3 regions of the Vreelandella neptunia genome follow, and region 2 is predicted to be linked to each of the others. Evidence: predicted binding sites of a transcription regulator. Region 2 holds the regulator's gene; each other region holds the start of a gene.
The links. Region 2 encodes FNR, which switches genes on or off when oxygen is low (the NO sensors DNR and NnrR bind a similar motif). Its sites were predicted from a motif close to TTGATNTANATCAA; they were not measured.

Region 1 (8,156 bases), 550 kb from region 2:
GGTGGTGGGCTCCGAGCGTGTGCAACTGAGTCCAAAAGCGGTGGCAATTAAGCCATCAATCCCAGAAGCGCCGCGATTGGCCAATACCCGTAGCGGCGTTTGGCGATGCGTACCCAGCATATTCATTAGCCGCGCGGGTAGGCTGTTGCCTATAAATAACTGGCCTTCAGCCAACTGCGCTAAAAGGTGACAAACTCCCAGCTCTGAGAAGGCTGTACAGCGCTCTTCAACAAGCTGAGTAGTGCGTCGTTGGAGGCTAGCCAGCTGATGCCAGGGAGGCTGCTCAGGTATCGTTGGCAAATCATCTATAAAGCTGGCGGGCGAGCATATCAAACGGCGCTTAACGCAGTAGTCGGGATCCAGTCGCTGGGGCAACGAATCAACCAACCAGACATCCTGCCAGGGCTGCTGGGCAATAAATTGGCTTAATCGCTTGGAGATTAACCGGCCACCAAACTGTAGCAACACCTCGGCTTTGGCGAGCTCAGCGCTGAAACGCTCATCATGCAGCGCCAAGTCAAAATGGATTAGGTTGTGAGGGTCAAACCGAACCTGGCTCTGTATGTCGGCCAGCAGCGGCCAGCCCAACTGCTTGGATAGCTCAACAATCTGCAGCGCCTGCTGGGAATTATCAGAACTGTCTTCAATCCGGCCTACAACAATCAGGCCCCGCTGCTGGGCAAACGCTTTCCAATCGTCTTTGAAGGTTGGCATCGACGTGCTTATCGGCCAATCACTCCACGGCTTTGAAGTCATCAGCCAGCGCCCGAGCGGAGAGAGATATTCACTTGCATCCACCAAGCAGTTACCGGGATAAAGCGGTTCACGGTAACGGCAGTTAATGTGGATGGGCCCCGGTGTGCGGCGCTGCTGATCAACCGCTTGGTCAAGCGTGCTAAGTAAAAACGCTGCTTTTATCTCAGCATCCGGCGGCGGCAGATCGTGGTGAACAATGGTGTGGCGGGAGAACATATCCCGCTGGTCAATCGCCTGATTGCTGCCGTTATCCAGCAGCTCAATGGGGCGGTCGGCAGAGAGCACAATCAGCGGTACGCCGAGCAGCTTGGCTTCCACCACTGCCGGGTAAAGGTTGGCTACAGCGGTGCCTGAGGTAGTGATAATGACGACCGGGCGCTGACTGCCCCGGGCAGTACCGAGCGCCATAAACCCCAGCCCACGCTCATCAAAGTGGCAGTGGCAGCGCAGCCCGGCATGCTCGCTGGCCACCATGGTTAAAGGCGATGAACGAGAACCTGGCGCCAGTACTGCGACGCGCACGCCTAAGCGGTAGAGTTCTTCCAGCATCAGCGTCGCCCATACATGATTAAAAGTGGCGTACTCTTTCAAAAAACCACTCTTCGTAAAACCGTCCGATGTCAGTGCTGTCATCTACGTTATCCCATCCCAAGCAGCGACATAATGTCAGCAATTTTCGTATCCAGTTCGTGCCACTCCTCGTCTGGTTGGGAGCCTGCCACAATGCCTGCACCGGCATAAAGGCGAATCGCTTCTGGGCCGATATGGGCGCAGCGAATGGCCACGGCCAAATCGCTGCTGGTGTGGCTGATTCGGCCGAAAACGCCCGCATACCAGCCGCGTTGATGAAGCTCATGCTGGCGAATAAATGCCAGCGCCGACTTGCGGGGAACACCGCCTACCGCCGGGGTAGGCGGCAGCACTGCCAGCAACTGCTGGTCGGTGACGTCTCGGTGTAACTCGGCGTGAATCAGACGACGGATATGCTGCACCGAGCGCAGCTTAACAATATGCGCCTCGCCCATCTGGACTTGAGAAGAGAGCGGCTCAAGCTGGGTCAAAAGCTGCTGATAGACACACTGGTTTTCCAGACTGTTTTTCTTATCGGCAAGCAGTTCATCGGCAAGCGCTTGATCTTGTTGGGCATCCTGCCCACGACGCGTGGTACCCGCCAGCGCCTCGGTCATTAAATGCCGTCCTTCACGCTTGTAGAGCCGTTCCGGCGGACAGCCGATAAAGGCTTCCTGGGGGGTAAACTGGACGCCAAAGTGAAAACAGTCGGCGGCACCGGCCTGCCAGCGGGCTAGCAGCGCCCAAGGGCTAGGCGTTTCAGGGGTCGTCAGGCAGGTCTCCCGGGAAAGCACCACCTTGGGCGTATGCACTAGGTGGTCGGGGTTCGTCACCTGTCCCACCCAAGCCACCCACTCTTGTTGGCTAGGGCGATCTTCACGCTGGTAAACCAAAGGCTGCAGGCGAGGCAGCGGCTGCTCTGCTACCAACGCGTCTAAACAGGCATAAGCCTGGGTGATTTCGGCACCGGGGGAGCGGTCATCGAAACGTAGATTAAGTGATAGCGTCGCGCCACCTTGATGGCGTTTAAGCTCGATACGCGGCAGCAAAAAGTGGCAGGCTGGAAAGTGCTCCCACCCCGGCGTACCAGGGTCGAAGGCCATGCCGCCAAAATAGTTGGGCTGTTGGCCGCCTGCTTGAGCCAGCACAGCAAGATCCGCCTGCAGCGCCGCTAACGAATCAAACGCCTTAATCGCCCCCAACACCGCACACTCAACGGTGTTCGTATCACGCGCCTTCCAATAGAGGCGGGGATAAACGCTCTGCACGTTTAGCCACCCCATCAGGTTACCCACCTGGCAGGGGATAGTTAGGCGGATAAACCCTGTTTTATCGGTTTCACAAAGCGTATCAAGCTGATGCTTGAGGGCTTCAATAGGGTTAGATTGCATAGTTCGCCTGTTAGGCCAGCGTTTTCAATTACCTGCTAACGCCAGCTTGGTACGTTAAGCCTAGCTTCTTCTTTATATAAGGTAGCACCCACCGATCACCGCCAAGCCGCCCTGCATTGGCACCCGCCACCAGTAAAAAGAACGTCAGCGCAATCATCCATGGATTAGTGGACACCGTGCCTGCCATCAAAAACGACATGTTCATCATGATGGCAAAAAACGCAGCAAATGAGGTCAGTACACCAACGATCAACCCCAGGCCCACTAACACTTCTCCCAACGGTATAATGAAATTAATGACATCCGCATTGGGCAGCGCAAAATTCTCTAGAAAGGCAACATAGTTAGGGTAAACCGCGCTTCCCTCACGCATCACAGGGTTGGCAACAGCATTGCTTAAGAAGCCCTCGGCGTTAAAGCCGCCGGTCATTTTACCAATGCCCAAGGTTAGCCAGGTGATGCCTAAATAGAGCCGTAGAAGTAACCAAACTACCGCCATATATTTGTTATGTCTAAATAAGTCGCCAATCATCGCGTAAACTCCTACTCAAGGGTGCTTGCAGTGTGGGACAAGATGACGCGGCATATTTTGACTTAGATCTACTTTTCCACACTTAATCATACATTGCCGAATGTTTATTAAATGAAAATGGTCAACAGGAATATCAACGGAATGGGACAAAATAGTAAGCGCCGCCACTACCAAGCCTGGGTATTAGCCGCTCGCCCCCGAACGCTGCCGCTGGCGTGCGCTTCTATTTTGCTGGGCAGTGGGCTAGCAGCGAGTGTGGATGCTCTTAATATGACTGTACTTGTGCTGGCCCTGCTGACCGCCATTGCGCTACAGGTGCTGTCTAATTTAGCCAACGATTACGGTGATGCCGCATCGGGTGCCGATGACGAACAGCGTATAGGGCCTGCAAGAGCGGTCTCTTCTGGTTTGCTTACCGCGGAAAAGATGCGCACGGGAATGATCGTCGCGGCTACAGTTGCCGCGTTATTGGGGTTGTTACTGCTGGTCGCCGCGTTTGGGAATCAGTGGGGGCAGATTCTCATCTTCATTTTATTAGGGGCTGCCGCCCTGTTGGCAGCAGTGACCTATACCGTTGGGCTTGGCGGCACCCCTTACGGCTACCGAGGGTTTGGGGACATTGCGGTCTTTGTATTTTTTGGTCTGCTTGGCGTATTGGGCACCTACTATTTACATGTACAGCAGCTAAGCTGGCTGCCGTTTTTACCTGCCGCCGCCTGCGGCCTGCTGGCCACCGCCGTGCTCAATGTCAATAACGTACGCGATATCGAAAGCGATGCTCCTAACGGCAAGATCACCCTGGCGGTGCGGCTTGGCCGCACTAAGGCGATTAGCTACCACTGGGCGCTGCTGGGATTAGCGCTGCTGCTTACCTTGATCTATTTAGTTGCGCTGCCGGTGCCGTGGGTGGGATGGAGTTGCCTGCTGGTGACCAAACCACTGACTGATGCTGCAAAAACGCTAAGCCATACCCGTGATGGCGAGATGCTAACCAATATGCTGAAGAAGACGGCCATTTCAACGCTGCTTTACAGCGTGCTGCTCTCTATTGGCTTGGTGCTGTTTTAAAGTGCCCAAAGCGGGGCAACTACCCCGCTGACAACCTGCTTCGTTTAGCCGTGCCGCCTTACAGCACCACCTCATAACCTTCAAACTTAGGTGGGCCAAGATAAATACCTTCGGGTGACTTGGCATTGGCATGGGCCTTCCGGAACGCGTCTGACTTAGTCCAGGCGCGGAAGGCTTCTTCCGATTCCCACACGCTGTGGGAGATAAACACGGTGTGATCTTCCTGGCTTTCGCCCTGCAGCATCTTGAACTGTTTGAAGCCCGGCACTTCATCCAGGTGAGAGTCGCGGTTACGCCACACCTCTAAAAAATCCTCTTCACGGCCTGGGGCAATCCGAAAACGGTTCATGGCAATATACATCGTTACTCTCCTACGGGTTTGTTCCTGCAGAGTTGACCCTGCTGGGTTGGCCCTGTTGGGTTGATTTGGCAAACGGTAGCTTGATGGTAACGTCACATTTCAGTGGCGAATAGACTTAGCGGCGAATAGCTCTCAACCGTCAGGTATCAGTATTATTAATGGCTAAGGCACCTATCCAGGTCGTTTGGTTCAAACGCGATTTACGTATTCATGATCACGCGCCGCTTTCTAATGCAGCCGCGGCTGGCCCTGTGTTGCCCATATTCGCTATTGAGCCAGAGCAGTGGCAAGCGCCGGATAGTGCTCTGCGCCACTGGCAGTTTGCCGCTGACTCACTTGTCGATCTTTCTCACGCTCTGGAGACACTTGGCCTACCGCTGTGTATTTGGCAGGGCGATATTATCGATTTGCTGAACGCCCTGAAAACCCAATACGGCGAGTTTGCTCTTCACTCCCATGAAGAGACCGGCAACGCCTGGAGCTTTGCCCGTGATAAAAGCGTCAAGGCATGGTGCCAACAGCAAGGCGCGCCATGGCATGAAGCACGCCAGCACGGCGTACTACGCGGCCTGAAATCACGGGTGGCAGAGCGCGATGCATGGGAAAAGCAGTGGGAAACGTTAATGACGGCGCCCACCGCTACTGCCCCGCAAAACACGCAAATGGCTGAGGGGTGGCAAGCCTTTAACCATATTGACGTTGAACACCTTCACAACCTGACGCTAGGGTTTGATACCACGCCCTGCCCCGAACGGCAGCCAGGTGGCCGCAGCGAAGGCCGCGCAGTATGGCGCAGCTTTGTAAGCCAGCGCGGGCGGCGATATCGCGGCTCGCTGTCTAAACCTTTGCTTGCCTGGGAATTTGGCTCGCGGCTTTCGCCCCATTTGGCTTGGGGCACGCTCTCCATGCGCGAAGTGGTGCAGTCGCTGCGCCGCCAACGAAAAAAGCATGCTGAAGACACCGCTTGGTTCCGCTCGCTGCGCGCCTTCGCCTCCCGGCTTCACTGGCACTGCCACTTTATTCAAAAGCTCGAAAGTGAGCCGAGCATAGAGTCACAAACGCTGCACCCGGCGCTGCGCGGCCTGCGGGAGCGCGACCCCGAGCATCCCAATCTGATCGCCTGGAAACTCGGCCAAACCGGCGTGCCGTTAGTCGATGCCTGTATGCGCAACCTGATCGCCACCGGTTGGATCAACTTTCGCATGCGCGCCATGCTGATCTCCCACGCCACCTTTGGCCTTGGGCTGCACTGGTACGAACCCGCCCTGCACTTGGCGCGACTATTTACCGACTTCGAGCCTGGCATTCACTACCCCCAGGTGCAGATGCAGGCAGGCGCCACGGGCACCAACGCCCTGCGGGTGTATAACCCCATCAAACAGGCGGAAGATAACGACCCAGATGGTGAGTTTGTCGCACGCTGGGTGCCAGAATTAACGGTTCTGCCATTAGAGTGGCGCGCCAAGCCGTGGGCACTACCCGAAAGTCTACGCCAGCGGTTCGGCTTTCAACCCGGCGAGCACTACCCAATCCCCCACGACTTTGAAGCCGAAGCACGCCACTGGAAGAAGATGCTGTATGAGCTGCGTCGTACGCCGGAAGCCAGAGACGCCAGCCAGGCGATTGTAGATAAGCTCGCCAGCCAGCGAAGACCGCCCGCTCCGCGCGCTAAAAAAGCAAAACCCGCCAATCGGCAGCAGCTTTCGCTGTTTGATGATGGAGGGTTGGAAGATACGTAGCGGTTACTCTTGGATAGGTCTCACTAATCTCTTCGACAGAGGGAGTGACCGCATTAGCACCGACTCAACATAGCTGATTAAGCGACCCAGTGCCGGTCATACTCTATTTAATGACGCCATTACCTACTCGCGCCGCATCGGGAAAACCACGACATAAGCAAAACGCTTTTGCTTGTGAGCTTACCGCCTTAATATCTCTAACCAAACGTTTAGGTACACGGTTTTACCTTCCCTGCGTCTCGTTCGAGAAAGATCCGAAATGTACTTGCTCAGTTGACAAGAAAGTTCCTAACGCTTGCAGCATGCGCGCCCATGAAATGGAGCCGAAAGCGCAATGTAATTGGCGCCGCCGTGCCTGCACTGGTTATATTTTGAATGCACGAAACTCGTTGCTTTGCGAAAGATTACAAAGCCCTTTTACCATCCCACATTCTCTGCATTCAGAAATATGCTTATCAAGTAGCTCTAGGGTTAGCAAATCAATCTCCGAAAAATATAATGCCTTGACTTTGCGGCGTGTCGGAACGCCAGCGAATATCCGTCCGCCAACAGCCGCTGGTTATGTGATCTTAGTCTACTCTGGCGGGCCCTCGAACTCTGGTACGTCAACAATCGCCTCGTCCCAAACCGCTCTGCTTGATGTGAAGATGTGCGCAGTTGGCAACACAGATATTTCAGTATCCAAACACCCTGCAGGAACAACGAGCAGGTCTGTAAGTTGGGGGCTTGGTAATGCTGAACCACACGATCTACAGAAGCTTTTGTTGTGGCGAGTACCCGGAAGATTAAAGGAAGTTACAGCATCTACACCCGCCAGCCAGGTCAGTTTAGCTGACTGCGAGAACAAATTTGCCGCATGAGCAGATCCTGTATCTTTTTGGCAATACTCACAATGGCACAGGTAAAAGCTGTCGAAGCCCCCATTGACCTCAAATCTAACTGTGCCACACAGGCAAGAACCAACATGCTTAGTCATAGGATTACCTTCTATGGCTTGCAGGTTACGCACACATAATAAGTATTAGACAGCGCGCTCTATGATTGGATGATCGCATCGGCATGATTGTCCAAAAATGCAGCCTGTCATATTTCCCCAAGTCTTTTATTTTTATTAGGCTGAGTATCCAAAACTCGCACTTCTGCTACATTTGCCAGTGCTCCACGTTGAAAGGGTATCTGTCTTGTTATTTTTAGCATCCACCCTACCAACCCCAGATTAGCACAGGGTACTTAGTTCGACTGATTATCTTAGGTCTAGGCTTTGCCCATAAAAAAGCCCGCCCTTGCCAACAGCTATTGCTGCTTGACGAGGGCGGGCTCGGTACTGCTTAAATGCTGTTAGCCAAGCGCTTCCAGCGACTGCTCGATAATGCTCAAGCCTTCTTCCAACACCGCAGAAGAAACCGTCAGCGGCACCAGAATGCGGATGCTGTTGCCGTAGAAGCCACAGGAAAGCAGGATCAGGCCTTTCTCGCGGGCTTTGGCACAGAGCGCACCGGTGAGCGCTGTGTCAGGTTTTCCTTCGCTATCGAGCAATTCGAACGCCGCCATGGCGCCTAGCTGGCGACCGTGGGCTACGGCGGGGAAGCGCTCTTCCCATACCGCGAAGCGCTCGGCCAGCATCTTGCCCATCTGCTCGCTGCGGGCCAAGATATCTTCCTCTTCAATCACCTCAATCACTGCCAGCGCCGCTGCACAAGAGAGCGGGTTACCGCTGTAGGTGCCGCCTAGGGAGTTGG
Region 2 (8,156 bases):
TTTGCTCGGCCTGGCCGTCTGGGCGTTTTTCTGGGCGGTGAAAAATGATCAGTTCGACGACTTAGAAGGTCCGGCGCACCGGATTCTATTTGATGAGGATGAAAACGACCTCAGCCCCGAGCAGCGCCGCCAGCGTCAGCAAACCAAGCAAAAAAACGCTGCGCCAGCCGATGCAAACTCACCCGACGACCCAGAGCCCCGTTCATGAATCCGACGGGGCTCGATCTGCCGCCGCTCATGGCGGCGTTTGTGTTCGGCTTGATGGGTGGCGCCCACTGTATCGGCATGTGTGGCGGCATTATGAGTGCGCTCACCTTTGCAGTACCCCCTAGCATGCGCCACCCGGCACGCATGGGGGGCCTGCTGCTCAGCTATAACGCAGGCCGTATTATTAGCTATATGAGCGCAGGCGCGCTGGTGGCGCTGCTAGGCACGCTGTTTTCCCTTTCTGCTACGGCACGCCTGCTGCTGCAGATATTTGCCGCGCTGATGCTGATCTTAATGGCACTGTATATCGCCAACTGGTGGAAAGGGCTGCTCAAAATTGAGGCCGTAGGCCGCCGCCTATGGCGCTTTATTGAGCCCGTGGGGCGTCGCTTAATGCCCGTGGTGCACCTTCCCCAAGCCTTTGCCCTGGGGGCACTCTGGGGCTGGCTCCCCTGTGGTTTGGTCTACTCCATGCTGGCCTGGAGCCTGGCGATTGCCGACCCGCTTCAGGGCGCGCTACTCATGGGCGCCTTTGGGCTTGGCACCCTGCCTGCACTACTTGCCACTGGCCTCGCTGCCCGCCAACTCAGTCATTTGATACGTCACCCCGCGACCCGCAGTGTGGCAGCGCTGACAATTATCGCTTTTGCGCTGTGGCAGCTGTGGACACTCACCGCACACAATCTCTAATAGCATGACGTGGCTCAACCTTTACGCCTTCGTCGCGGGTTAGGCTAGCGGCATTTCCTAACGTCGGAGCGCCCCTTCATGCCCGTTCATGCCCCCGCTGCATTGCCTCTTGCACCCGCAGCTGCCGCAGCCCCTATGCAGCCGGTGTGGGATGAAGCGTTACTGCGCCGCTACGACACCAGCGGCCCACGCTACACCTCCTACCCCACGGCACTGTCGTTTCACGAGCAATTTACCCCTAGCAACCTGACCCAGGCGCTGGAGCGTAGCAATGCCAGCAAGCGATCGCTCTCGCTGTATGTTCACGTGCCCTTCTGCCGCAAAATCTGCTTCTACTGCGCGTGTAATAAAATCGCAACCAAAAACACCGCCCTGGCCGAGCCCTATATAGCCCGGCTTGACCGTGAAATGGTGCTGACCGCACGCCACTTGGATACATCACGACCGGTGGAGCAGCTGCATTGGGGCGGCGGTACGCCGACGTTTCTCAGCTTGAACCAGATGGGCGACCTGATTGATCGCCTGGATGCCCGCTTTGGCCTTTCGTCGTCGACTGATCGCGATTACGCGATTGAAATAGATCCTCGCGAAGCGGATGTGTTTACGCTGCGCCATCTCGAATCCCTCGGCTTTAATCGCATTAGCCTGGGCGTGCAGGATTTAAACCCTCTGGTGCAGAAAGCGATTAATCGCATTCAACCTCGGGTACTTACCGAAACGCTGATGGATGAGGCGCATCGTTTGGGCTTTCGCTCGCTCAATCTCGATCTAATTTACGGTTTGCCATTTCAGACTGAAAAAAGCTTTGCCGACACGCTACGCCAGGTGATCGAGCTCAACCCGGCGCGCCTTTCAGTGTTTAATTACGCACATATGCCCGAGCGCTTTGCCCCGCAGCGGCGTATTAATGTCGATGACTTGCCGGGTGGCGATGAGAAACTGGCGATTCTGCGCACCACCATCGAAATGCTCACCGCAGCAGGCTATGTGCATATTGGTATGGATCACTTTGCCCGACCTGACGATAGCTTGGCTATTGCTCAGCGCGAAGGCTCGCTACAGCGTAACTTTCAAGGCTACTCCAGCCACGCTCAGTGCGACTTAATCGGGCTTGGCGTTTCGGCGATTTCACGCATTGATGACGTCTATGCGCAGAACCCGAGCGATCTGGCAAGCTACGAAGCGGCGCTGGATAAGGGTCAACTCGCTACCGGGCGTGGCGTGCGGTTGAGTGATGACGACCTGATCCGGCGGGACGTGATTGAGCGGCTGATGTGCGATATGGGCATTGACCTGGCCGCCGTTAGCCAACGCTGGAACATCGATGCCCCCCGCTACTTTGCGCCAGCGCTTGAGCGCCTGCAGAGCGCCGAGCAGGATGGCCTGCTGACCCGCAGCGGCGACCAGCTTAACGCCACGCCGATGGGGCAGCTGCTGATTCGCCATATAGCGATGGCGTTCGATGCTCACCTGGCGCAGCAAACGGGCCAACGTTACTCAAAGATTGTTTAATCATCTTTAAGCAGGCATGCTAAAGCGACTACAATAGGTAAGGCTTTTCTAATTGATAAGCGGGATTCTCTCAAGGAGCAAAGCATGTTGGAACCCATGAGCCGTCGGCGCTCGCTACTCCATGAAGCTCGCTGCCAAACCTGCAGTTTGAGTTCACTGTGCCTGCCACTTGCCCTTGAGCTGGACGACGTGGGGCAGTTTGACGCCATTATTCGTCGTCGCGCGCCGCTGAAAAAAGGCGAACCGCTGTTTCGTCAGGGCGACGCCTTTACCAGCGTTTACGCTGTACGTTCGGGCAGTTTGAAGCAGACCAGCGCTGAAGGTAACGGCAGCGAACAGCTAACCAATTTCTACCTACCCAGTGAGCTGGTGGGACTGGATGGCATTGACGAAGAGCACTACCCCGGTAGCGTTATCGCCCTGGAAACCACCACCGTCTGTGAGATTCCTTTTGACCGCCTGGACTTACTCTCAGAAGAGTTGCCCGAACTGCGGGGCCAGCTGTATCGGAGCATGAGCAAAGAGTTGCGCGATGACCGACGCATGATGCGCCTACTCTCGCGCAAAACCGCCGATCAGCGGCTGGCCACCTTTTTGATTACCCTTTCGGACCGTTTTCGTCGCAGAGGCTATTCGCCTTACAGCTTTCGCCTCTCAATGCCCAGGGCTGATATCGGCAACTATCTGGGCCTCGCGGTTGAAACGGTCAGCCGCATACTAAGCCGCTTTCAGCAACAGAATGTGGTGGCGGTCTCCGGGCGAGAGGTCAACATTCTCGATATGCAGCGTTTGATTACCCTCGCCGAAGAGGAAGAGCAAACGGTTAGCTGACGTTATAGGCCTGGATGCGCCCTGCCAGCAGCTCTGCCTGCTTGGCCTCTAGACCTTCAAAATCGAAAAGGTTGCGGTCAGCCAACTGGGAAGGGGCAATGTTGGTGACGGCCTTGAACATGCTTTCCAGACGGCCAGGAAACTTTTTGTCCCACTCGGCGAGCATCTCTTTCACCACCTGGCGCTGCATATTAGGCTGTGAGCCGCAAAGATTGCAGGGGATAATCGGAAACGCCATCAGCCGCGAAAACTCGGCGATATCAGCCTCTTTGCAGTAGGCCAAGGGCCGAATAACGATATTTTTACCATCATCGGATAACAGCTTTGGCGGCATCGCTTTTAGATTGCCGCCAAAAAACATATTGAGAAACAGCGTTTCGAGAATATCTTCCCGGTGATGACCCAGGGCAATCTTATTGGCGCCTATCTCTTCAGCGAAACCATATAGCGAGCCGCGCCGCAGCCGTGAACAGAGCGCGCAGGTGGTTTTACCTTCGGGGGTTTTCTCTTTCACCACCGAGTAAGTATCGCGCTCGACAATGTGGTACTCCACGCCCTGCTTATCCAGATAAGCGGGCAGTACGTGTTCGGGAAAGCCCGGCTGTTTTTGATCCAGGTTGACCGCTACCAGCGAGAAATTGACCGGCGCATTGCGCTGCAAATTGCGCAAAATCTCCAGCATGGTGTAGCTGTCTTTTCCACCGGAGAGGCAGACCATCACGCGATCGCCTTCACTGATCATTTGGTAATCAATGATCGCATTGCCCACTTCTCGGCGCAGACGCTTTTGCAGCTTGTTAAATTCACGCTTCTGCTTCGCATCAGCCAGCTCAGGCTGGTCGTGCTCAGCGTCAGCTGGGGTGGCTCCAACCGTATTAAGGTGAGCAGGATCAAAGTGATCAAGAGTTTGCATGGTATAAGCACTGCCGAGGGTAGAAGGCGTGAGATAAAAAAGTAATAACTATTCTAACAACACTCACCGCCTGACCCAACTAATCAGACGTAGCCACACAAGATATCGCAATTGAAAATGACTATTTTGAACGCTGTACCATATCTCGGTGCGAGGGTAGCTTGGAGCGAGGGTCTTTTGTCATGGATGACAAAAGTAGCGCCCAGGGAGGGGTTCACAGCGCCCTCGCGGAAAGCTGCCCTCGCCACGATGAAGGAGACTACTATGCCACCTCCGCCATAATACGCTGCAGGCGCATATACAGCAGTGCGCTGGCGGTGGCCTCTCCAAGCACACTCTGCACGTCTATGGCGGGCACTTGCCAACACGCCAACGCCTGGGCGAAGCTGCTGGGCGCCTCGACCTCCGGGTGCAAACGCCGTAGCTGGCGCTGATGCAGTTTTGCCACATCGACCTGGGCGTTGGGCAGAGCAAAATTCAGCCGCTTAGTGAGAAGTGCATTTAACGCCCCGATGCGCTTCTCCAACTGCCAGCCAACGATGGGACGATTGCCGATAAATTCCACTAACGCGCCCAAGTTATCACTGCTTGGCGGCAGCACCGCCCCCGCCTCGCATAGCAAGTGATGACGGCGCAGCGTTGCACTTTCGGGCTGCTTCGTGCTGCCCAAGGTGATTACAAAGGCACGACTGGTATGCACCTGCTGCTGGCTCAGTACCACTGCTGCCAAGCTAATGATCGGTACGCAGGCCGTGGGAGTGACGGTGCAGGCAAGCGCCACCAGCTCCTCCCCCATATAGGGCTGAAACAGCCAGGCGTAGGGGGATTCTGCACAGCGTCGCCGGTCGCTTTCGCGACGTAGCAGGGTACGCAGAGAGCCGCTAAATAGCGCCACATGTCGATCTAACAGCCGCATTCCGCTCACGAATACTCCAAATGGTAACGATGGGAAAGCCGCTGCTTAAAGTCTTTGACAATATGCATCGCTTCACGCAAAAGATCGCGCTCCAGGGAAGAGAGGTTTTGCACTACAACACGGTTAGCGCGACTGCTGTTTTGGGAGCTAGCGTCCTGGGCACTGGCTTGAGCACCGACAGGCGTCTCCAACGCGGTTAGCTGCTGTTTAAGACGTAGCTCGGAAAACAGTGCCAACGCTTCGCCCAGGTCATCGGCAAAACGGCGATCCAACCGACCATCAGCAGCCAGTGCATCCAAACGATCAAACGTCGAGGTGGCTTTGATGCGCCGCTCAAGCGCCATGGTGCGCACGCCGTGAACGATAGGGAAAATACCGCCTTTCTTAATATCGATACCGTGCTGAGGCTTTTTTAGGGAGCCGAACAGCGTCAGAGGCGTCGAGAAACGTAGCGCCGTACGAGCAAAATAGGAAAGCAGCAGCTCATCGCCCGAACAGCGTTCAAATAACTCATCACGGACGCTTTCAAGCAGGCTGGGGTTGCCCGCTACGGCATGGGCATCGAGCATAATGGCCAGCTTCATCAGACTATCGCCATCACGCTCCCTGGCCCACTTGGCAATATTGCCTTTCCACTGGGATACCGTAGCCACCCACTCGGAATTAGACACCATAATATTGCCGGGGCACGGCGGGTAACCAAGCTGAATCAGGGTATCGGTGAGCGTCTGCATGTGGCTGGCAAGATCAGGCCACTGGGTGTCATCGGCAAGTATCAAGCCGTTATCCTGATCCGTTTTTAGAATCTGCTCACCGCGCCCTTCGCTGCCCATCACCATCATGCAGCTCTGCTCGTGGTAGCGCTCATCAATGGTGAACTCCCAGGCTTTACTTATAATACGGCCATTCAGTGCAGCGAGCAGATCCATTGCAAAGCGAAGCTTAACGCCCTGAGCCATCAGCGCTTTGACGAGCTCCGGCGTGCGCTGGCTGGCCGCCGAAAGCGCCTCCAAATTGGCCGCCTGCTCGACCTGCAGGCTCACCACATAGCTTCGGCTTGAGAAGTAGCTAAGCACGTCAGTGAGTTCTACAACGCCTTTCAAGGCGTTCTGCTCCATCACTACCACCCGCGAGACTTTATGGCGGGTCATTAGCACCAATACTTCAAATAAGTACTGATCCGGCGCCACGGTCACTAAATTAAAATGGGCGATCTCATCCACCGCTGATGTTACCGCGCTACCTTTCAACACTAACGCGTTGAGCAGATCGGTTTTTGTCACCATGCCAAGGATGTCCTGGGTCTCTACCAACAGGCTGTCGGCGTGGCTTTCTTTGAGCTGTTTTACAGCGCTGGCAATATCGGTCGCCGCCGCCATCAGCAGCGGCTCGCGCATACACTCGCTCACCTTTGCCAACATAAACCCCGCCATGGTGACACCACCTTCGGCGCGCTTTTCGGTCAACAGGCGCGCTTTATGGGTCAGCGACTGGCGAAAAAAATTGCTGAAATCAGGGTATTGGCGACACAACTGTTGAAACAGCGCTTTGGGTAGCAGGTAACAAAGACACTCCTGCTCAGCCTTAAAGCGGTAGCGGCTTTTACCATTGAGTATGCTGATCGCCCCAAACAGATCCCCCGCCGTGTAGTGGCCAATGCGTGATGTAGATGAGGGTAGCGTCGGATCAATTTCCGCCACTTCGCCTTTATGAATCAGAAAAACAAACTCACCCGCTTGCCCGGTCTCTAAAATGATTTCGTCACGGTCAAAATAGGCAAGGTCAATACCACGGCGAATGTGGTCACGCCCCTCATCATCAAGAAGCGTAAACGGCAACTGGGATAGATCCACATCGACCATGGGGTATAACCTCATTAAACGGGCTGCGACTAACCGGATCTTGCCTTATGGCGAGCTAGCAGACATAAGCAAAAATAAATAAACGTCGTGACTCGATACTGGCCCACATAAATTGGCCCACACCAGCGCTTCAAAAACTGTTGTCGATTATTATATGAAGGTGGCTGTACGGGTATAAAGGATTCACTTCCCAAGTAGCAAGTAGAACCTTGTTATACCTTTAGCTATCACGCTAAAGTCGAAGCGACTTTTGATACGCGACCAAAGTATCGACTCATACTAACCGTCACTCCCTATTAAACGCTGTGCATGTATTTAAAGTAGCCAATAACTGCTTTTATTTGCTTACTAGACTATCGTCCCATAGCCTTGCAAACACCTGCAAACTTCGCTTAAACAGCCTTTAAAAACTCATATTTTCAACGACATGCAGGTTGAACAAAGCCACTTAGCTGTTTATTGATACCAAAGTCTGGGATTTATTTTTTGACGTTTATTGCCCAGTATTAACAATGAGTCATGCAGGGTAATCGCACGTCGCTAACTAACTCGAAATTTCATATCGAATAATAAGGTGACGTGCCAAGAGAAGCTGACTCACCACTCCTAATGTTTGAGTGGCTTTAGACGTGCGATTGCCCTGATGGGTCACACGCTATTCCTCGTGAACTTTCCCAACCTTAAAAATCACAAGTGGAGAGCAACACAATGGCAGACGACAAAACCAATGCTGCTGAATACTGGAAAGCAAACGTCCGCTTAATTTTCGGATGCCTGGCTGTTTGGGCATTTGTGTCTTACGGATGCGCTATCCTTTTTCGCCCACTGCTCGCCGGCATTCCGGTTGGCGGCACTGATCTTGGCTTCTGGTTTGCACAACAGGGCTCTATCTTGACATTTATCGCGCTGATCTTCTTCTACGCCTGGAAGATGAATAAGCTCGATCAAAAATTTGGCCTTGGGGAGTAAGCCGGTATGAGCCAGTTTGCAATTAACTTACTGTTCGTCGGCGCCTCCTTTGCCTTGTATATAGGCATTGCTATTTGGGCGCGCGCCGGCTCAACGAAAGACTTCTATGTTGCCGGGGGCGGGGTTCACCCCATCACCAACGGCATGGCCACCGCAGCTGACTGGATGTCAGCGGCATCGTTTATTTCCATGGCGGGTCTGCTGGCCTCGGGTGGCTACGCCAACTCCACCTTCCTCATGGGCTGGACCGGTGGCT
Region 3 (8,156 bases), 830 kb from region 2:
CGGTCAAACAGGGCATTGCACTTGTCGGCATCTATGCGCCCGTTATATAGATCGATTTCCTGTTGTTCGCGGCTGAACACATAAATGATGTTGAGGCGTTCCAGGTAGCGGTCCTTGAGATCCTGAAGGCGTTCGCGAAACAGCGTACCCGTGGTGGAACGATTGCCATAGATGACGGTAAAGCGGCTCTTTGGCTCGCTTTCCAGCGTGGTGGAAACAATCGACATAATGGGCGTGACGCCACTGCCAGCGGTCACCGCCAAATAGTGCCCTTCACGGCTGGGGTCGAGCGGCACGAAGAACTTACCCTGGGGTGGCATCACTTCCAGGCGGTCGCCGGGCTGCAAGTGCTGATTGGCAAAGGTGGAAAAGCTGCCGCCGGGCACCAGCTTGACGGCGACTCTTAGCTCATGTTCGTGCACGCCGGTGCAAATCGAATAAGAACGACGGATATCCTCGCCTTCGATGTCGCGGCGTAGCGTCAGGTACTGCCCTTGGGTAAAGCGAAAGGCGTCCAGCAGGTCATCGGGCACGTCGAGGGCAATGGAAACGGCATCATGGGTTTCCTTGCGCACATCCTTGACGGTCAGGGCGTGAAATCGGCTCATGGGAAATGGTCTCGTCGTTTTACAGACACTTGAAATAATCGAAAGGCTCCAGGCAATCACGGCAGCGGTAGAGCGCCTTGCAAGCCGTAGAGCCGAATTCGCTAACGCGTTCGGTGGCGTTGCTGCCACATAAAGGGCAGGGCACTACCGGATCAGGTTGGCCCGTCAGGCTGCGCTTACTAGCACTTTCCACCGGTGGCGCGATGCCGTAGGCGCGCAATTTTTCGCGCCCGGCCTCTGAAAGCCAATCGGTAGTCCAGGCGGGGGACAGGCGGCGCTGAATCAGCGGGTCTGAATAGCCAGCGGCCACCAGCGCTTCATGGATATGCTGTTCGATAACTTCCGTGGCCGGGCAGCCGGAGTAGGTCGGGGTCACGCTGACCGCTAACCTGCCATCCAGCCAGTCGATATCACGCACAATGCCCAGCTCCACCACGCTAACCACCGGCACTTCCGGGTCTGGCACTTCCTGTAGTACAGCCAGCACGGCGTTGACATCGCCTTCATCACCGGCTGGCGGCAGGCCGCTGCGGTCGCTGCCGATCAAGTCGCTGGAGGGCCAGTCATCGATAAGCTTGTCATCGCTAGACGCAGACGGATGGTTACCAGACGGTTGCATCGGGATATGCCCTCGGCAGGTATTGCATTTCCGCTAATAGAAAGCCCAGGTGCTCGGTGTGATGACCGACTTTACCGCCGGTATACATCCAGGAGTCGTAGGCAGGGCGTGCCAGGGTAGCTTCCTCAAGTACCTCTTCCACGGTTGCTTTCCAGCGGGTGGCCAGCGTGTCTGGGGCTGGCGCAATACCGGCTTCCAGCATGGCCTTATCAACCTCGTCGCCCTGCAGTAGCTCACCGGTGAACTGCCAGAGGTTGTCGAGCGCTCGCTGCATGCGGGTGTGGCTCTCTTCCGTGCCATCGCCCAGGCGAATTACCCATTCAGAGGAGCGACGTAGGTGGTACGTTGCTTCCTTAAGCGACTTGGCGGCCACTTCAGCAATGCGGGGGTCGCTGGAGTGAGACAGGCTGTCAAGCAGGTGGACGTGCCATGCATCGAACAGGAACTGGCGCCCCATGATGTCGGCGAAGTCACCGTTGGGCTGTTCAACGAGCAACAGGTTGCGAAAATCCTGGGCATCGCGGCGAAAGGCTAAATAGTCGGCATCATGGCCCTGGCCTTCCAGTTCAGCAGCATAGCCCAGCCAGTTGCGGGCCTGACCGAAGAGGTCGAGGCCCACGTTCATTAAGGCCAGTTCCTCTTCCAGCGCGGGTGCCTTGCCGCACAGTTGTGCGTGGCGCTGGCCGAGTACCAAGTCGTTATCGCCAAGGCGTAGCAGGTAATCGATCAACGGGGGGTGTGTTTTTTGAGCTGTGTTTTTCTGAGCCGAGCTTCGATGAGCCGCGCTTTGATGAGATATGTTTTGCATTGCTGCCTCCCTTACATGTGGCCGACTTCTTTCGGCAGTTTGTAGAAGGATGCGTGGCGATAGACCTTGTCGTTAGACGGGTCAAACAGCGCCTCTTTCTCGTCGGGAGAAGAGGCGGTGATTTCGCTGGCCGGAACCACCCAGATGCTCACCCCTTCATTGCGACGGGTGTACAGCTCGCGGGCGTTTTCAATGGCCATGCGGCGATCGGCGGCGTGTACGCTACCAACGTGCTTGTGATTAAGGCCGTGCTTGCTGCGTATAAAAACTTCGAAGAGGGGCCAATCAGCCATGAGGAAAGCCTCTGTGGTCAAAGGAGCCCCGTGTCGCAGGGCTCTCGATTGTTTTAAGAATCAAAAATCAGGTCTTAAGAATCAGGCCGCTCGGCGTTGACGTTTGGCGGCATGAGCCACGGCAGCTTCACGTACCCAGGCACCGTTATCGATGGCGTTACGGCGTGCCTCTACACGCTCGCGGTTGCAGGGGCCGTTGCCCTTGACCACATCGAAGAACTCTTGCCAATCGATTTCACCGAACTCGTAGTGGCCGGTCTCTTGGTTATATTTGAGATCCGGATCAGGGGCGGTGCAGCCCAGCAGCTCCAGCTGCGGTACGGTTTGGTCGAGGAAGCGCTGGCGCAGCTCATCGTTGCTATGGCGTTTGATCTTCCAGGCCATCGACTGAGCGCTGTTGGGAGAATTTTCGTCGGATGGCCCGAACATCATTAGCGAGGGCCACCAGAAGCGGTTAATGGAGTCCTGCACCATGGCTTTCTGGTCGTCGGTGCCCTCTTGCATCATGGTCAGCAGAATCTGATACCCCTGGCGCTGGTGGAAGCTCTCTTCCTTGCACACACGAATCATGGCACGTGCATAGGGGCCGTAAGAGGTGCGCTGTAGCGGTACCTGATTGACGATGGCAGCGCCATCAACCAGCCAGCCGATGGTGCCCATATCAGCCCAATTGAGCGTTGGGTAATTGAAGATGCTGGAGTACTTGGCGCGGCCGTCGTGAAGCTTGTCGATCTCTTCGTCGCGGTCGGCACCCAGGGTTTCCATAGCGCTATAGAGGTACAGACCGTGACCTGCCTCATCCTGAATTTTGGCCATTAGCTGCAGCTTGCGCTTGAGGGTTGGTGCCCGTGTCAGCCAGTTGCCTTCCGGCAGCATACCGACGATTTCTGAGTGGGCGTGTTGCGAGATCTGGCGGATCAAGGTCTTGCGGTAGGCGTCCGGCATCCAGTTCTTGGGTTCTATTTTAATTTCATCATTGATGCGCTCCTGGAACTGGCGTTCCTCAGGGCTCATCTCATCAAGCGTTTTGAGTTTGTTAGAACCGGTTTCAACGAGCTGCGCGTACATAGATACCTCCGCGGCGTCGGCATATCAGGGAGTGTGGCTTATCTTCCCTAAAGTATAGTGACACGAAATATTTTATCAATAAGTATTTTTGTGTGTCACTTTAAGACTTTGTGATAGTATATAAATCTAAGACTATTGATTTATAAGGGAAAATTGGCTAGGAATAAGTGATTCTTAATGTGTCGCGTTCTCTAGCCAGAGATGACTGTTTGAGGGCAAAAAAGCCCCCTTAAAGGAGTTCTTTAAAGGGCTTTGTCTGACAAGAGGGGGGCGCTAAACGGCGGCAAGGCGCTAGAGAGGCTGAATCAGCGAAGATCTTTTACACGCCTGGCCTTACCCATCGAACGCATAACACTTTCTACTGGGCACACCTCGACCTGGGTGCTGATACCAATGTGCGTTTTGATGGCATGCTGGAGCTGTAGCGCGGCTTCTTCACAAACTACGGGGTCGCGGGCGATGTCATGATGATTTGCCTCTACACGAACAAGCACCATGTCCATATTGCCTTGGCGGCTGACTTCGATCTCGTAGTGGGGAGAAAGCGACGCGATCTTGAGCAGTTGTTCTTCGATCTGGGTGGGGAACACGTTCACTCCGCGAATGATCAGCATGTCGTCGCTGCGGCCAGTGATCTTGTCGATGCGTCGCATAGGGCGCGCGGTGCCCGGCAGCAGGCGGGTCAGGTCACGGGTGCGGTAGCGAATCACCGGTAGGCCTTCTTTGGTCAAGGTGGTGAACACCAGCTCGCCATATTCGCCATCTGGCAAGACGTCACCGCTGACCGGGTCGATGATCTCAGGATAGAAGTGGTCTTCCCAGATAGTCGGGCCATCTTTTGTTTCCAGGCACTCCATGCCCACGCCGGGCCCCATTACTTCCGACAGGCCATAGATATCCAATGCGTCGATACCCAGGCGCTTCTCAAGAGCAGTACGCATGCTGTCGGTCCAGGGTTCGGCACCGAAAATGCCGGTACGCAGCGGCAGTGTGTGGGGATCGATGCCCTGGCGCTCCATCTCGTCCGCGATATTGAGCATATACGAGGGAGTGACCATGATGATGTCCGGCTCGAAATCACGGATCAACTGCACCTGTTTCTCGGTCTGGCCACCCGACATGGGGATCACCGCGCAGCCCAGGCGCTCGGCGCCGTAATGGGCACCCAGACCGCCGGTGAACAGGCCGTAACCGTAGGCCACATGCACCTTGTCGTTGCGGCTGCCGCCGGCGGCGCGGATCGAGCGTGCCATCACATCAGACCACACATCAATATCGCTCTGGGTGTAGCCCACCACCGTCGGTTGCCCGGTGGTGCCGCTGGAGGCATGGATGCGAACGATCTCGCTCATCGGCGTGGCCAACATGCCGAACGGGTAGTTGTCGCGCAAATCTGCCTTGGTGGTAAAAGGCAGTTTGGCGAGATCCGCTAGCGTCTGGATATCGTCGGGATGCACCCCAGCCTTGGCGAAAGACTGGCGGTAGAAGGGCACATTGTCGTAGGCGTGCTTCAGGCTCCACTTCAGGCGCTTGACCTGAGTGGCGCGCAGCTCGTCGACGCTGGCGGTTTCCAGGGGATCGAGAGTCGCAGTGTCGATACGCGTTGCGGGCTGATTCATCAGGGGTCTCCGATCAAGCTAGTTGTTATTGGACTAGTTTCTAAATGCGCCATGGGCGATGAAATGGCTTTAGTAATGGGCTTATAAGCGCTCAATGATCAGCGCGTCTTTCATTGTTTATCGCCAGCAGCGGTGTCTTCCAGGCGGCGTACGCTGCCGCGAATTTTGTAGGAACGCCCGCGGAACAAGGCAACGGTATCGCCGTGCTGATTGCGCAACGTAATGTCGTAAATGCCGGTACGCCCGCGGCGGCTGCGCTCTTCGGCGGTGGCGGTGATCTCGTCGCCCAACTGGCCGGGGCCGAGATAGTCGATACTGCAACCGGAAGCTACTGTGGCTTCGTCGTAGCTGTTGCAGGCAAACGCGAAGGCTGAGTCAGCCAGGGCAAACAGAAATCCGCCATGGCAGTTGCCGTGCCCCTGCACCATGTCCTGACGCACGGTCATGGTCAGTTCGGCGAAGCCGGGAGCCACGCGAGTAATGCGCATCCCCAACCCTTGGCTGGCATGGTCGCGGGAAAACATTGCCTCGGCGCAGGCTTCCGCCAATTGCTGCGGGGTCAGTTGGGAATCATGCATGAAAGCTTTCCTCGTGTAGAGCTTCGAGACGAGCAAACACCTGACGTTGGGCCTCAAGGTGCTCGACGATAGCCTCGATAACCAAACGGCTATCGGTCAAGGCATTAATGGCGCCTGTGCTGATGATGCTTATAGTGGCGGTAGAGAGAAGGGCTGGCATATCACTCTCCCTTAAAGGTGGGGCGACGTTTTTCCATAAAAGCGCTGACACCTTCGCGGTAATCTTCAGAGCGCCCGGCCAGCCGCTGAAGGTCGCGTTCCAGGTCGAGCTGTTCGTTGAAACTGTTATCGCTGCTGGCATGCAGAGCGCGCTTAATCAGTGCCAGGCCACGGGTGGGTTGAGTGGCCAGGTGGCGCGCCATGTTCATGGCCTCTTCTTGGAGCGCCTCATCGTCGACGCAGCGCCAGATCATGCCCCACTGTTCGGCGGTTTCGGCGGGGAGCTTGTCGCCCAGCATCGCCAGGCCCTTGGCGCGAGCCATGCCCACTAAGTTAGGCAATGTCCAGGTGCCGCCAGAGTCTGGAATCAAACCGATTTTACAGAAGGCTTGAATGAAGTTTGCCGATCGGGCCGCCAAGACGATGTCGCAGGCCAGGGCGATATTGGCCCCAGCGCCAGCTGCTACACCGTTCACCGCACAAATGGTGGGGAACGGCATGTCCTTGAGAGCACGCAGCATAGGGTTGTAGCGTTTCTCCAGCGACTCGCCGAGGTCGGGGGCCTGCTCGCCGGGCGCGACGCTACGGTCGGAAAGATCCTGACCGGCGCAGAAACCTCGGCCGTTGCCCGTCAGTAACAAAGCGCGAACGCTTGAGTCCTGGCGCACGGCTTTTAGCACCTTGCGCATCTCGGCATGCATTTCGGTATTGAAGCTGTTCAAGCTTTCGGGGCGGTTCAGGGTAATACAGGCGACGCCGTCTTCCACGCTGTAAAGCAGGGGCGCTTGGCTCATGGGTAATGTCCTTGTGTCAGTGCCCTTGAAAAGTGGCAGGTCGTTTTTATTGGAAGGCACATGCCCTTTTCGCGATCGGCGGTGCCCGCCAGCGCCCGTTCGGCCTGTGGTGCACAGGGTGAATCTCTGCCGAGTATAGATTTATTTTGATACACATCAATATTGAATGGGTGTATGTAGTGTGTCGCTTGTTGTTGTTTTTGATAATTTATGCATTGCTAACAATGACTTGTGATGATTTTTTACGAATATAAGATAATGGTTAGACGATGGTATAAAAGAACCAAGGTCGTCAAAGACTGACTTACAGCAGGGTGCGTCGAGTTTTTAGATAGCGTTGTGCCAATTCTTCAATAGACGGTGACAGGTAAAGTGTTTGATGTTTTGTTACGTAAAATATAATCTTCGATAATATTGCGTATCAAGATGGATTGAGCACAGGAGCGCCCCATGACGCAATCAGTGCAGCAACGGTGCGATACCCCTAGGTGCTACACAACTGATGGGGCAGGGGCCGAACAGTTCGAGGAGCGGGCGATGGGGGCAGCACCCCACACGGCCAATCAAGCTAACGGAGAGTGTTATGCCTTACTATCGACTTGAAGGGGTGACGCCGGTGGTACACCCGACCGCCTATGTCCATCCTACTGCGGTGTTAATTGGCGACGTAATCGTGGGCCCTAACTGTTATGTAGGCCCCGGCGCGGTGATGCGTGGTGATTTCGGGCGGTTGGTGCTGGAAGAGGGATCTAACCTTCAGGATACCTGTGTGATGCACGGCTTCCCTGGCTGCGTCACCAAGGTTGAGAAGGATGGTCATATCGGCCATGGCGCGGTACTGCATGGCTGCGTGATTGGGCGTGATGCCATGGTTGGTATGAACGCCGTCGTGATGGATGGCGCCAATATTGCTGAACGCTCTATCGTTGCGGCAGCAGCGTTCGTCAAGGCGGGCTTCGAGTGTGAGCCCCAGTCGCTTGTGATGGGGGCGCCCGCAAAGGTTAAGCGCGCGCTGAGTGATGAAGAGTTCGCCTGGAAACAGCAGGGTACCCAGGAGTATCAGCGCTTAGTGGGCCGTTGTCGGGACAGCCTGGAGCCCTGTGAACCGCTGGCAGAACTCGATGCTGATCGTCCAACCTTGCTGGCTGGTGATACTCAACCCAAGCAGCAGACCTTAGCATAGCGTGGCAAGGCGAGGCTGTTGGTATGGCTCGCCACCACAACCACGTCCTCCCCTGGCGGGCCATCCCCCACACCCAACCATGGGTCGATGGCCCCAAACGGCTTTTGTGGTCGCCCCTGAAGTTGAAGAGATTCACTGCCACAAACACGGCCGGATCAATGTCTGGTTCCCCTGGGGCCGCTACGCCGCACTAGACGACACCGCTAGTGCACTCTGGTCGGCAGCCCCATAACCCCATCCCCCTTGAGAGGCAAGTCTCAAACCTGAGTCGGCCGGAAAATTCGGCTGCCGCCACGGTCAATGATGACCAAATTCGCAGAGGCAAAGTGTTTCAAGACCATACGCGACTGTTGCAAGTTGGGGCACCGCTGGTCTCCTGCGAACCGAGAATCTAACAAGGCTCGGGCAAGCAAATCACTCCAACCAC

Region 1: SR894_RS18365 (1,4-dihydroxy-2-naphthoate polyprenyltransferase) is a predicted target of FNR. The motif match lies at 3,307-3,320, and genes of this name have one in related genera.
Region 3: paaG (2-(1,2-epoxy-1,2-dihydrophenyl)acetyl-CoA isomerase PaaG) is a predicted target of FNR. The motif match lies at 6,693-6,706, and genes of this name have one in related genera.

Annotation. Positions count from the first base shown of each region.
Region 1 covers NZ_CP140255.1:3,956,714-3,964,869, forward strand. The annotation lists gene menD (2-succinyl-5-enolpyruvyl-6-hydroxy-3-cyclohexene-1-carboxylic-acid synthase) at 1-1,389, opposite strand, end outside; gene SR894_RS18355 (isochorismate synthase) at 1,395-2,717, opposite strand; gene SR894_RS18360 (DoxX family protein) at 2,746-3,249, opposite strand; gene SR894_RS18365 (1,4-dihydroxy-2-naphthoate polyprenyltransferase) at 3,391-4,317, shown strand; gene hmuQ (heme-degrading protein HmuQ) at 4,376-4,678, opposite strand; gene SR894_RS18375 (FAD-binding domain-containing protein) at 4,837-6,417, shown strand; gene SR894_RS18380 (GFA family protein) at 6,992-7,393, opposite strand; gene gabT (4-aminobutyrate--2-oxoglutarate transaminase) at 7,756-8,156, opposite strand, start outside.
Region 2 covers NZ_CP140255.1:3,407,533-3,415,688, forward strand. The annotation lists gene ccoS (cbb3-type cytochrome oxidase assembly protein CcoS) at 1-208, shown strand, start outside; gene SR894_RS15910 (sulfite exporter TauE/SafE family protein) at 205-897, shown strand; gene hemN (oxygen-independent coproporphyrinogen III oxidase) at 976-2,409, shown strand; gene fnr (fumarate/nitrate reduction transcriptional regulator Fnr) at 2,494-3,240, shown strand; gene ttcA (tRNA 2-thiocytidine(32) synthetase TtcA) at 3,233-4,153, opposite strand; gene SR894_RS15930 (3'-5' exonuclease family protein) at 4,416-5,069, opposite strand; gene SR894_RS15935 (DUF294 nucleotidyltransferase-like domain-containing protein) at 5,075-6,931, opposite strand; gene SR894_RS15940 (DUF4212 domain-containing protein) at 7,640-7,900, shown strand; gene SR894_RS15945 (sodium:solute symporter family protein) at 7,907-8,156, shown strand, end outside.
Region 3 covers NZ_CP140255.1:4,241,015-4,249,170, reverse strand. The annotation lists gene paaE (1,2-phenylacetyl-CoA epoxidase subunit PaaE) at 1-608, opposite strand, end outside; gene paaD (1,2-phenylacetyl-CoA epoxidase subunit PaaD) at 628-1,227, opposite strand; gene paaC (1,2-phenylacetyl-CoA epoxidase subunit PaaC) at 1,211-2,035, opposite strand; gene paaB (1,2-phenylacetyl-CoA epoxidase subunit PaaB) at 2,047-2,328, opposite strand; gene paaA (1,2-phenylacetyl-CoA epoxidase subunit PaaA) at 2,410-3,396, opposite strand; gene paaK (phenylacetate--CoA ligase PaaK) at 3,702-5,015, opposite strand; gene paaI (hydroxyphenylacetyl-CoA thioesterase PaaI) at 5,126-5,593, opposite strand; gene SR894_RS19520 (3-hydroxyacyl-CoA dehydrogenase NAD-binding domain-containing protein) at 5,586-5,753, opposite strand; gene paaG (2-(1,2-epoxy-1,2-dihydrophenyl)acetyl-CoA isomerase PaaG) at 5,755-6,546, opposite strand; gene paaY (phenylacetic acid degradation protein PaaY) at 7,130-7,729, shown strand.